DNA from 3 places in the Methylophaga sp. UBA5088 genome. Region 1 is predicted to be linked to each of the others. Evidence: riboswitches for the same ligand, from Rfam matches in the RefSeq annotation. Region 1 holds a riboswitch; each other region holds the start of a gene.

Region 1 (4,232 bases):
CATATCAAGACTGATTGATAGCGGTATTATCCTGCTAACGTTTTTAGCTTTATTCGACATTTTCCAAGCGACTTGGGATGTACTTTACATATGGAGTCTTTTGTTCGCTATTGTATTATTTAATTTTTTTGCTGAGTCGCAAGATGCCTATCGTTCGTGGCGGGGTACGGCGTTAAGGGAAGAAGTCTCTGCCGTCATGTTTTCATGGTTTACCAGTGTTTTTATTCTGGTCATGATTGATATCTTCTTTATTCATTCAGGCACCTATCTTGATAGCTTTGTCTTTTTGTGGTTTTTACTGACACCTATAGAGTTAATTTCCTGGCATGCCATTGTAAGAACATCATTGGCTATTCTTAGAGCTCGTGGTGTCAATACCAGAAATGTGGCTATTGTCGGTGAGACAATGTTAGGTAAACGGTTAGAAAGCGCATTTAACGAAATGGATTGGTCTGGATTTAGGCTGGTTGGATACTATGATGACCGTTCACAAAAACGGGTAGAAACAGAACCTAATCTGGTCGTAACAAATAAGAAAGCAGGTGATTTCAATCAACTCATTGAAGATTGTAAGGCAGGGAAGGTTGATACTGTTTACATCACCTTGGCTATGTCTGCTGAGCATAGAATCAGACACATTACTGAGCTATTAGCCGATAGTACGGCTTCTGTATATCTTGTTCCTGACTTATTCACATTTAACTTGCTTAATTCTCGATGGGTCGATTACCAGGGAATCACCGCCATTTCAGTCTATGAAACCCCTTTTGCTGGTATCGATAGTATCCTTAAACGGCTGGAAGATATTATCCTAAGTAGTCTTATCCTGACGATGATCGCTCTTCCTATGATGGTGATTGCCGCAGGGGTTAAATTGACATCGAAGGGCCCCGTGTTTTTCAAGCAAACACGCTACGGCATGGACGGTGAAAAAATTAAGGTATGGAAATTCCGTACGATGACGGTAACAGAGGATGGAGACACCGTCACACAAGCACAAAAAAATGATAGCCGTATCACACCATTTGGTGGCTTTTTGAGAAGAACATCACTGGATGAGTTACCCCAATTCTTTAATTCATTGGGCGGAAGTATGTCGATTGTAGGACCACGACCCCATGCTGTAGCGCATAACGAACAATACCGTGCTCAGATTCAAGGGTATATGTTGAGACATAAAGTCAAACCAGGTATTACGGGCTTAGCCCAGATAAATGGCTTTAGGGGGGAAACTGATACCTTGGACAAAATGCAAGGTCGTGTGCATTACGATCTAAAATATATACAGAACTGGTCATTACTTCTGGATATAGAAATTATTTTCTTAACGATATTTAAGGGGTTTGTAGGTAAAAATGCCTATTGAAATCTCGACTCAGCTTATTAGTAATTTTACTTAGGAAAATAAACTTGTTGCCTGTCCTGAGACACGGTATCATAGAAATACTACTGAAATAGATGCATCAATCTTGGGTGCTAGATAACACTCGTTATCGTGATTATTTTCAGTAGAAATCAGAACAATAGACATCAACGGTGATGGCTTTGTAGCAAGATCATATACAAATGGTCTTACACAATGTCAGCAGGTTAGATGTTGTGTAATTAAAGCCAAACTCGCTGTGAGGCGGGGTCGGAAAGCCACAGATCTTTAAATATAAAGATGGCTGGGTTGCATTGCTTGTTTTTTCAACCTATGCATAAGGAAGTTTATTATGAAAAAAGCGATGCTATTTATCGTAGCTATGATGTTTTCTGTTGCTGCCAACGCGGCGACATACAACTTAACAACTTCAGACAGTGCTACCATTTTCGATAATGGTTCAAGTGCAGTAAGTACATCATTTGGTGATACTACAACGTCTTTCACACTTGAAGTTATCGATGGCGGATTGTCTGCTATTGATTTTGACTTTTCTCCATCTAGCAAGTTTGTAGCTGGTACACTTACAATCGGAACTATGGTTTTCGCCGTTGCGCCTGATTTCACGACAATGTTAAACCTTGCAGAAGGTTTTTACGCTGTAACATTTGATATTCAACCTGCTTTGGGTAATATGTCATTTGGTGTTTCAGCTGTACCTGTTCCAGCAGCGTTATTCTTGTTTGCTCCAGCTCTATTGGGCTTTTTGGGTCTTCGTAGAAAAGCTGCTGTTGCCGCATAAGTAAAAGCAAAACAGAAAATAAAAAGGGAGCTTAAGCTCCCTTTTTATTGGCTGATGTTATTGTTAGTGACGAAGTCTAGGTCGACTACGTAAATATATGTAAACATTGTACCAAGGTACAATAGACAGACTCTGAACTAGACCCTTAACATGGAACCATCTGAAAAAGTCAGATAGGTAATTATCAAACTCAAATTTGATAATTAATTAAAGCCAAACTCGTCGTGAGGCGGGGTCGGAAAGCCACAGATCTTTGACGCTGAAGATGGCTGGGCTGCATTGCTTGTTTTAACTTATGCATAAGGAAGTTTATTATGAAAAAAGCGATGCTATTTTTAGTAGCTCTAATGTTCTCTGTTGGTGTTAATGCAGCGACTTTATCTTTTGACGTGGCGGGCGCATCGAATGCGACACAAGATGTCAGTATCTCCAGTGGACAAACTGTCTTAGGTGGTGGTTTTGTGACTGAAGGGACAGGTCCTAGTGATACGTGGAAGTCATTTTTCAATCTAAGTAGTTCTGAAGACACTTACGTAAAAATTGAATGGTCATTTAATCCAGAGTCGAATTTTACCAATGCTCAACTCGGATTTACAGCTGAAGCTGATTACCCAGTCTATACAACACTTATTGACATAACTGGTGATTACTCGTTTGTTATGTTTTTAGAAGCTGGTGTAAATTATGCTGTAGATATTCTTAACGCTAGCCGTGATGTATTCAAGTATGATGTTTCTGTGTCAGAAGTACCTGTGCCAGCAGCATTATTCTTGTTTGCTCCTGCTTTATTAGGCTTTTTAGGGCTTAGAAGAAAGAACGCAGTGGCTGCATAATAATACTTAAGTTAACAGTAGGTTAACTAAGATATTTTTGGAGGGAGCGAATGCTCCCTTTTTTTTTGAAAAATAGAGTGTTAATATCAATTTTGAATGTCAATTATAGATAAGGATTTTCTTCAATGTCTAAACGCTTGATCTTAATGTTTTCTTTATTATTATCTTTTTCTACAGCAGTATTAGCTGAAGAAGAACGTTATCTACTAAACTCTGGAGATATTTTAGATATCTCAGTATGGAACGAAGAAGCTCTGCAAAAGCAAGCAGTTGTTCTTCCTGATGGAGTGGTGACTTTCCCACTTGCAGGCGAAATAGTGGCTAAAGATAAAACAGTTGCCAATGTAGAGGCAGAATTAACTAAAAAGCTTGGTGAATATTTAGCTGACCCAGTTGTTACAGTATCCGTGACAAGTGTTGAAGGTAATAGAGTACATATTTTGGGGAAAGTACTTAATCCAGGGTCGTTTGTTATGAATCAACCACTAGATGCTATGCAGGCATTGAGTTTAGCCGGTGGATTATCACCCTATGCCGAAGAGAATAACATTATTGTGCTCAGGAGAGATGGAGAGAGCCAAAAAGTGCTCCCAGTCAAATACGCTGAAATTAAAAAAGGCAAACAACTCAAAACAAACATCACACTTGAGAGTGGTGATGTCATGATAATTCCTTAGTTCAACATAACTGTGAAGTTGATGAAAACAAAGCTATCACTGACAGTTGCTATTTTGTTCGCCAGCTCTGTAAATGCTGCAGAGTGGGGAATTGATTTTGAAGCTGACCCACAGTTTAAATACGATGATAATGAACTATTAAGGGAAGACAAAAAAGGTGACTTCAGTCTAAAAATTAACCCGACATTATCACTATCAAGAAATCTAGAGAATTCAGAGTCTCGATTACGGATGGGATATAGAATCAGTCGTTACCAAGACTTGAATGATCTTGATACTGAAAACCCTTTCATTGGTTTTTCTACATCTCGCTCGACTGAAAGAAGCTCTTATGGAATAAACCTAGATTATTCTGAAAGAGAGTCAAGATCTATCGCGGAAGAAGACACAGCAGATTTTAGCAATACATCTACAACCACGATTAAATCTATATCTCCAAATTTTAGTTATAGCTTGACTGAGTTAGATACAATTACAACCAGTGCTTCTTACCAAGAGCGGACACAATCTTCAACAACGAATAATTCATTATTATCTAACAATTCTCGATTGACTGA
Region 2 (4,232 bases), on a different contig from region 1:
TGGCAAAACTGGCAGAAATGGGGGTCGAAATCTTTTTCACCCAAGTATTCAAGCATAGTTTTTTCCATGCGGACATGCATCCCGGTAATATCATGGTGGATAGTCATGATCCGGCAAATCCACGTTATGTTGCTGTTGATTTTGGCATCATGGGGACATTATCTCCAGATGATCAGCGTTATTTAGCTGAAAATTTCCTTGCCTTTTTCAATCATGACTATCGCCGGGTTGCCGAGTTACATGTGCAATCAGGCTGGGTGCCGGCTGAGACTCGACTTGATGAGTTTGAAGCAGCCATAAGAAGTGTTTGTGAACCCATATTCGCTCGTCCTTTAAAAGAAATTTCTTTCGGACAACTGCTGCTGAGACTTTTCCAAACAGCGCGTCGTTTTAATATGGAAGTACAACCACAGTTGGTGCTGCTACAAAAAACCTTACTGAATATTGAAGGCTTGGGCCGTGACCTCTATCCAGATCTGGATCTATGGAAAACAGCCAAACCCATTTTAGAATCATGGATGAAGGAAAAAATGGGCTGGCAAGCAGCGTTAAGAACACTAAAGCAAGAAGCTCCTCATTGGGCTGAAACCTTACCCGAGATGCCGCGTCTATTATATGACCTGACTAAGAGAGCCCAAGATGGTCAGCTGAACGTTAATTTAGCATCACATGATATTCAACAGCTGCGTAAAGAAATCAAAAAAGCCAGTTATCGTAGTGCTGCTGCTACCTCTGGCGCTGCATTTTTGGTAGGCGCTGCCGTTATCACCGGTCTCGATGGTTACTCGACAACTATGTTTGCAGGGTTACCAGTACTGAGCTGGGTATTTGGGCTATGGGGGCTCGGTCTTATTTATTTTAGTATTTCAAACAAAAGTTAATTGTTATGTTTAAGTGGATTGGCCTTATTCTAGGCTTTATATTACTCAGTACGATGAGTGTAGGATTACTCATTTTAGGAATTTTTGGCGCACTGATTGGCTTACTGTTTGGTGGTTTTGCTGACCGTATACGAGCGTATGGTCTGGGCGGTGCTAATCCATTTACAAGTCAAACCCGTCAAACAGTTTTTCTTGAAACTGTGTTTGTTTTGATGGGGAAACTAGCGAAGGCAGATGGTCGAATCAGCCAGATTGAAATCGATCACGTGGAAGCCTTTATCAAAAAAATGGGGATGTCGGGTGAGCATCGACAAGAAGCCATCCGCCAATTTAAGCGAGGCGCAGAACCCGACTTTGATATTACAGACACAATGAATCATTTCAAACAACATTGTGGTAATACGTTTAATCTAAAACAAGTCTTACTGGTTTACCTGATAGTCATGGCCTTAGCCGATGGTAAGCTTGATCCACAAGAAAAAGATATTCTGGAACAAGTCTCTGCTCAGTTAGGATATAACCGGGCCGAGTTTAACCGTATTCTGGATATGGTGATGAGCCAGGCAAGTTTCGCAAGAGGTCATCAGCAGCAATACTCTTCCGGTCCGCAGCGCTCTTATTCTGATGAATTGGCCGATGCTTATAAAGCGCTTGGGGTGACTGAAAAGAGTTCTAATCAAGAAATTAAACGTGCTTATCGAAAACTGATGAGCCAATATCATCCGGATAAACTCATGGGACAAGGCGTTCCAGAAGATATGATTGCCGTTGCCACAGAGCAAGCGAAAGAAATTCAGTTAGCATACGATTTAATAAAAAAACATCGAGAACAAAATTAACAATTTCGTTTTATTTATTATTATCTGTTTGGTACTATTTTTTCTGGAAACACTTTAACCAAAGCCAAACTCGGTGTGAACCAAGGACGGAAAGTTACAGACCTTATGATACTAAGGTGGCTGTACTGCAATAATATCTAAGGAAAGAACACATGAAAAAAATAGTTTTTATCGCACTGGCTTTATTTACTGGTTTAACTAACGCTGCTATAGCTGCAACAAGCTTATCAACTAATGGTTCATGGCAAACAGCTAATGGCGACCTAAGTTCATTGCTCGGCCAGTCTGCACCAGCTACATGGTCTTACGATACAGACCTAGCATCAGCGACCCTTTACTCATCATATGCTCTTCCAAGCACAGGCACAGTGAGTACATACGTATCATCAAATTACGTTCTCTCAGGTACAGCTGCCCCCACTTTGTTTGATGGCAGCCAGTTTGCTCTCAGTATATTAGATAATACTATTGCAAACCTTGATGCATTCAATACAGATATCGTTACATCGATGGTGAATAAAGGTCTTAATCCTGATATCACAGGTGATGCGATTCTATTTACAACTAGCACTCTTTTTCCGGTGTCTGAATTCACAGAAAGTTTTTCTCTGTCTGGCCTGATGATGTTTGATAAAGACTTTTTCACTGGCCCTATATCAACATTACCTTCTGCTGATATTCTGCTTGATAATGCATTATTCATTTATGCATCACTTTCACATGAAATTAACTTTGAAGAAACTGGCTTTGCTAGTTATATCCAAACGCCATCAGCAGTGCCTGTACCTGCTGCCTTATGGATGTTTGCTCCAGCGTTGTTAGGTTTTCTTGGTTTGCGCCGCAAGGTGAATACTCAGGCTTAAAAAATTTAAGCACATAAAAGAAAAAAGCCGTAGTGATAAACTTCTACGGCTTTTTTGCTTAACACCCTTAATATTTGAGCTTTTTTATATCAAAACAGCCCGACTATTGAGCCATTATCATCAATATCAATACGTTCAGCAGCTGGGTGCTTAGGTAATCCAGGCATAGTCATCACATCCCCACAAAGTACAACCAGAAAACCAGCACCGTTTGACAGACGAACATCACGAATTGTCAGCGTATGATTCTCAGCCGTGCCACGTAAGCTCGGGTCACTGCTAAAAGAATACGGTGTTTTTGCCATACAAACTGGAATATCCCCGTGCTGCTCGTTCAACATAGCGATCTTATCCATCACTTTTTTATCAGCAACGACTTCACCACTGCCATATAGACGTTTAGCAACCTGATTAATTTTGTCCCATAGCGGTAAACTATCAGGATATAACAGACGACAAGGCTCAGCAGGGCTATCCAGTATTTCGACAACACGTTCCGCCAGTGTTTCGGCACCGGCCCCACCTTGTGCCCAATGACGAGCAAGAATGGCTTCAGCTCCCATTTCTTTTACAGCCGTTGTAATTAGTTCTATTTCTGCATCGCTATCATTAACAAAGTGATTGATGGCAACAACACAGCGTAGACCAAACTCATTTTGTAAGTTGCTTAAATGCCGTTTTAAATTAGCCAGTCCCACCTTTAACGCATCGAGGTTTTCTTCGCCAAGCTCTTTCAGTTCCAGACCACCGTGATATTTCAAGGCTTTTACTGTGGCGACAACAACAGCCATATCTGGCTTAATCCCAGCTTTGCGACACTTAATATCAATAAATTTCTCAGCACCTAAATCCGCTCCAAAGCCCGCCTCAGTGACCACATAATCACTCAGCTTAAGTGCCATTTTGGTTGAGATAACTGAATTACAGCCATGCGCTATGTTCGCAAATGGACCACCATGAACAAAGGCTGGATTATTTTCTAAGGTCTGCACAAGATTGGGTTTTATCGCTTCTTTTAGTAATGCAGCCATAGCACCGTGGGCCATGATTTCTCGAGCATATCTTGGTGTCCCATCAACGGAATAGCCGATCAGGATATCTCCCAAGCGTTGCTTCAGCTCAGGCAAAGAATTAGCTAGGCAAAAGATAGCCATAACTTCCGAAGCAACAACAATATCAAAGCGCTCTTCACGCAAATAACCATTGGCAGGACCACCCATACCCACCACGATATCCCGCAATGCACGGTCATTCATATCCATAACTCGCTGCCAGACAATACGTCTTGCATCCAACTGTAATGCATTTCCATGATGGATATGATTATCAATCATCGCTGATAATAAATTGTGGGCAGAAGCTATTGCATGCAGATCGCCAGTGAAGTGAAGATTGATATCCTCCATGGGTACAACCTGAGCATAACCGCCACCCGCAGCCCCGCCTTTCAAACCAAAGCATGGCCCCATAGAAGGTTCGCGTACACAGACAATGGATTTCTTACCAATTCGGTTTAGCGCATCACTCAGGCCGATCGTGGTTGTCGTTTTTCCCTCACCAGCAGGAGTCGGACTAATAGCAGTTACTAGGATTAACTTACCATCCGGCCGTTTTGCCAACTCATCCATGACATCTAATGATACTTTCGC
Region 3 (4,232 bases), on a different contig from region 1:
TCACTGATTGATCGAGTGACATCCGGCGACCTATTCAGTAAAAATCCGTTTCTCAACCAGGCGTTATTCATCGAAGCGGCGTTTCGCACCCTGCAATTAAAGAATTAAAGGGGTCTGGTTGAAATTATTTTTCCAGGCAAAGAATCAACACACGATCAATCGCCTAACGATGGCATTCAGCCGCGCGCGCGAATAGCGCGCCGGCTGATGCTGGCGTTAGGCCAGAAGCCCAACGTTCATATCTGACGATCAAAAGTCGTCACTTTACAAGAAGGGTTTGAGTTATAGCGACAACCATGTTTTTGAAGAAACGGTAAAATGTCAGGGCGGGAAAGAAAAAATGGATATTGAGTTTGGCCGCTCTTCATTCTATGACGAGGATAGTATTTATCTGAATGTCGATGGCAAATCTGTGATTATGGATCGTGCTACAGCCAAGAAATTTGTGGAAACCGTTCTGGGTGTTGGCCACTATTTCGGTTTTGTCGATTAATCATCGGCGCAAAACCGGTAATTGAGCCTAACAATCACAGTCACGGCGACGTCTACTACATTGCGGCTTCGCCTCCATTTCGCAGCCGCGCGTGCTGTTGGCGTTAATGGTCTATGGAAACGATAGAAATCAAGTCATGTGATGACGCCACAACCCTCTCCTTGAGGATCGTTGGTGGCAACGAGGAGGGCTCAAACTTTGTTGCCTCTGTTACTGGCGCTCCATTTATAGGTGAAGTCAATACAACAACCTATTTTGTCGGCCCGCCAAGTCTTCTGTTTCGGGATATGGCAGACAACTGGCGAGGCTGGAAAGGGGAGAAGATATGGGGAGCTTTGGACGGAGAGTTCATGCTCACGGCAACGGCTATGCATGTTCAAGGTGTCAGCAAACTTGATTTCTTTCTATAGATTTCTCACTCACACACTTCATCAATTTACTAAATGAAACTCATCACTGAGTTCTTAGTCAGTACCCCTCTAAACATTAATTTCCCACGGAGGAGGAGAACCTATGGAGTATGTTGGCCCCGTCAGCTCTGCTGTTATGGCCATTATCTGGCTTGTCTATTTACAGTTAATTCTTAGTCAATATCGCCGTAATAATCGGCCCTATCTTCTTTTTCACCATGCTCAAAATGAGAACCCCGATGCGCTGTGTATGTTGGTGAATATGGGGGAGCGGCCTGTTCATGTGGTGTGTGTACAAGCCGTGATAAAAATGACGTCCGGGGAGGAGCATAAGCTTGCTGTGACCGAGTTTGAGCGCATTAATGTTACGGAGCAAAATGTGCAGCAAACCTTGCGTCAAGGGCCGTTGCTAAATGGTAGTTATCTGATTTTAGGAACATTTCGAGACATTATTGAAAAGACTCAAAATGAAATAGGTTTAAACGCTTCACTGGAAGACGTTGAATGTCTCGAGTTAAGATCCGCAGTAATTCATGCGCCAAGTAAACACCCTGTTGGGGCGAAACGCGCATTTGTGTTGAAGCACAATACAGGCACTTGCGTTTATCCAAAAGACATCAATACTAGGCAGATGGTAAAACGAAAAGACAAACAAGAAGTCGCGCAGTGGATAGAGTCTGAGCTACATCCACGTGAGAATAATGAATAGTAATAGTGATAAGCGCGACTGTTTTGAGTTGGGTGCCAGCGTTGATTCAGTTTCTGTTTGCTGTGGTGGCGATGCACTTTATTGCCAAGTGCATGCAAGAAGCGATCTTTATTGAGAACCTAGCTTATGGTGGGGAAAAGTCAGGGCTACTCGCTCTCTGGTTTGGTCATTTTTCACTTTAGCTTGTTACGTTATTTTCGCGCTGAGTTTGATTTATCTACTTGATACATAGTTGTATTCCTAACCAGCTTTGCCTGTTCAGATTGATGTGAGTGGGGAAGTCTTAATGCTAGAAATCGCCAAAACCCACTTTTATATAGGCCTTCTAGTACCAATGTACAATTGATTGAGCTATAAAAGCGATTTACCCTGTAGCTGTAGTAAATTAATTTCTTAATAAAGCCAACCTTGGTGTGAGCCAAGCACGGAAAGCTTCAGGTCTTTATAAGTAGTGAATAAAGATGGCTGGGTTGCAGAATAACAAAGGCTTATGTAATGAAGTTATTTAGCAAAAACTTATTAATCGCACTCGGGTTGTTAATTATGGCGCCGTTGACTGCTAACGCAGCAACTGTCCATCTTGATGCAAAAACAAACACTTCTTCGAATGCTGTTGAACTCAACCTGAAAGCAGGTACTTATTCAATAAGCCCATTTAAAGATGACACATACACAGCGTGGAATGCTTGGGGTAAAGTGCAAGGTTGTAGTGCTGATGGCACTGGTTGTTCAAAAGGCTGGGTCAACAACTACTCATTCACTACACCGTCTGGCACTACTCATATCATCACTAGCGATACTGGTAGATATGAGACAGCAGATTTAGCGCTGCTGAACGCACTTGGTGCAACATTTACACTGTTATCTGATGCCACAGTTCAGTTCTTCATCAATGATAGTAACTACGGTGACAACATCGGTGGTATGTCATTAAATGTATCTGCAGTGCCTATTCCTGCTGCAGCATTCTTGTTTGCGCCTGCATTATTAGGTTTCATGGGCTTACGTCGTAGAGCTCAAAAAACAGTCGCTTAATACCCAGACTGTTAAACCGATTAAAGCCGTAATGATTAAGTTCATTACGGCTTTTTTATTGCCTGAAAGAAACTTATGGCAAGATGATATGGCAAATGAACCTTTTTTTTTGTGGCTGAGAGAAGAGTCTTTCGGCGTTTGAGTAAAGAGATTGTCATTTACCCATAGAGTTAATTATATGAACATCGATCAAGCTGATGCCGACTCAGGATATCTACAGGAAACATTGACCTTTGATCAAACCAGCGAATTGCCGGGTAAGGTATTACTTGAGTTTGGTGCGCCCTGGTGTGGTCATTGTCAGGCAGCACGTGCAGCGATCAACGAAGTGATCAATGAACATACGGAGCTGCGTCATATCAAAATCTATGATGGCAAGGGCAAGCGACTGGGCCGTGGGTTTAGGGTCAAACTCTGGCCGACATTGATACTGCTAGACAATGGTCAAGAAGTGGATCGTCTGGTGCGGCCATTACGTGCTGAAGAGGTTCGTGAATTGATGTCGAAACTCAACTAAGCGGAGCCAGTTTTGCCCTTGTCCCGACTGATTTTCTCTGAGAATAGTTATGCATATAAACCATGTGTAACGGTTTAAGGAGCCACTACCCAGACTATCTGAAGATAAATAGCCTGGGTATCTCGGCGTTATTCGGAAAGGGCCGTGACGATTTGTTGTGTGTTGTATTGCATTAGTTTTATATAGGTTGCAGCCGGGCCATTTTCTTCAGATAACGACTCGGGATAGAGTCTGCCGCCTGGTTTTGCCCCGGTGGCGTTAGCAATCTGCTTGATCAAACGGGTGTTATTAGAGTTTTCAAGAAAATAACGTGTTACGCCAAGCTGTTTAATCTGATCGATGAGTTTAGCGATGGTAGCAGCTGAGGCTTCGGTTTCTGTGGATACGCCCTGGGGAGACAAAAACCTGACGCCATAGGCTTTTGTGTAATAACTAAATGCGTCATGGCTGGTTAAAATGTCACGTTTGTCAGTGGGCAGGCTTGTCAGCTTTGCGTGGATATTGGCATCCAGTGCCGTCAGTTTTTCCCTGTACGCTTGAGCAGCCTGTTGTATTTCATTTGTCAGATCTGGTCTGACTTCAATCAAGGCCGCTTCAATATTATTAACCCAAACCTGAACATTATCGACATCATTCCATACGTGTGGATCCGTTCTGAACTGGCCATAGCCGGCTGTTACAGAATAGGTCTCAATACCTTTTGAAACAGCAATCGGAGCTGTGCTGGTGCCGGCGGCTTTCGCTAAACGTTGAAACCAGTTCTCTAAACCCATGCCACTTAAAAAGATGACGTCTGCGGATTTGATTAACTTTACATCACCTGGGGAGGGCTCGTAGCTGTGTGGGTCACCATTAGGTGGCACAATACTGGTCACTTTTACATGCTTGCCACCTACGTTTTTGACGACATCAGCCAAAATGCCAAAGCTGGTGACAGCATTGATAGTGTTAGCGGAAGCGGATTTGATGACAAAAGTTAGGCCGATAAGAATCAGATAGGTGAATAACGGTTTATACATAGTGAACCTTTTGTTTTGATACTAGAGTTTGTAGCGATAGAACCACTGC

Evidence for each region. Region 1 has a riboswitch for cyclic di-GMP ahead of B4K20_RS03905 (hypothetical protein). Riboswitches for the same ligand answer to the same signal wherever they lie in the genome.
Region 2: another riboswitch for cyclic di-GMP. It lies ahead of B4K20_RS15950 (hypothetical protein); the one in region 1 lies ahead of B4K20_RS03905 (hypothetical protein).
Region 3: another riboswitch for cyclic di-GMP. It lies ahead of B4K20_RS08540 (hypothetical protein); the one in region 1 lies ahead of B4K20_RS03905 (hypothetical protein).

What each region holds. Positions count from the first base shown of each region.
Region 1 covers NZ_DIAC01000030.1:1,918-6,149, forward strand. The annotation lists gene B4K20_RS03895 (undecaprenyl-phosphate glucose phosphotransferase) at 1-1,366, shown strand, start outside; cyclic di-GMP riboswitch class I at 1,601-1,680, shown strand; gene B4K20_RS03900 (hypothetical protein) at 1,716-2,165, shown strand; cyclic di-GMP riboswitch class I at 2,368-2,447, shown strand; gene B4K20_RS03905 (hypothetical protein) at 2,480-2,998, shown strand; gene B4K20_RS03910 (polysaccharide biosynthesis/export family protein) at 3,124-3,675, shown strand; gene B4K20_RS03915 (hypothetical protein) at 3,697-4,232, shown strand, end outside.
Region 2 covers NZ_DIAC01000129.1:26,264-30,495, reverse strand. The annotation lists gene ubiB (ubiquinone biosynthesis regulatory protein kinase UbiB) at 1-881, shown strand, start outside; gene djlA (co-chaperone DjlA) at 887-1,720, shown strand; cyclic di-GMP riboswitch class I at 1,774-1,853, shown strand; gene B4K20_RS15950 (hypothetical protein) at 1,873-2,583, shown strand; gene B4K20_RS15945 (formate--tetrahydrofolate ligase) at 2,673-4,232, opposite strand, start outside.
Region 3 covers NZ_DIAC01000067.1:1,771-6,002, reverse strand. The annotation lists gene B4K20_RS08565 (hypothetical protein) at 1-108, shown strand, start outside; gene B4K20_RS08560 (hypothetical protein) at 278-493, shown strand; gene B4K20_RS08555 (DUF6228 family protein) at 607-903, shown strand; gene B4K20_RS08550 (hypothetical protein) at 1,007-1,612, shown strand; gene B4K20_RS08545 (hypothetical protein) at 1,618-1,794, shown strand; cyclic di-GMP riboswitch class I at 2,004-2,090, shown strand; gene B4K20_RS08540 (hypothetical protein) at 2,108-2,647, shown strand; gene B4K20_RS08535 (thioredoxin family protein) at 2,826-3,164, shown strand; gene B4K20_RS08530 (metal ABC transporter solute-binding protein, Zn/Mn family) at 3,293-4,183, opposite strand; partial or broken gene B4K20_RS08525 (metal ABC transporter permease) at 4,205-4,232, opposite strand, start outside.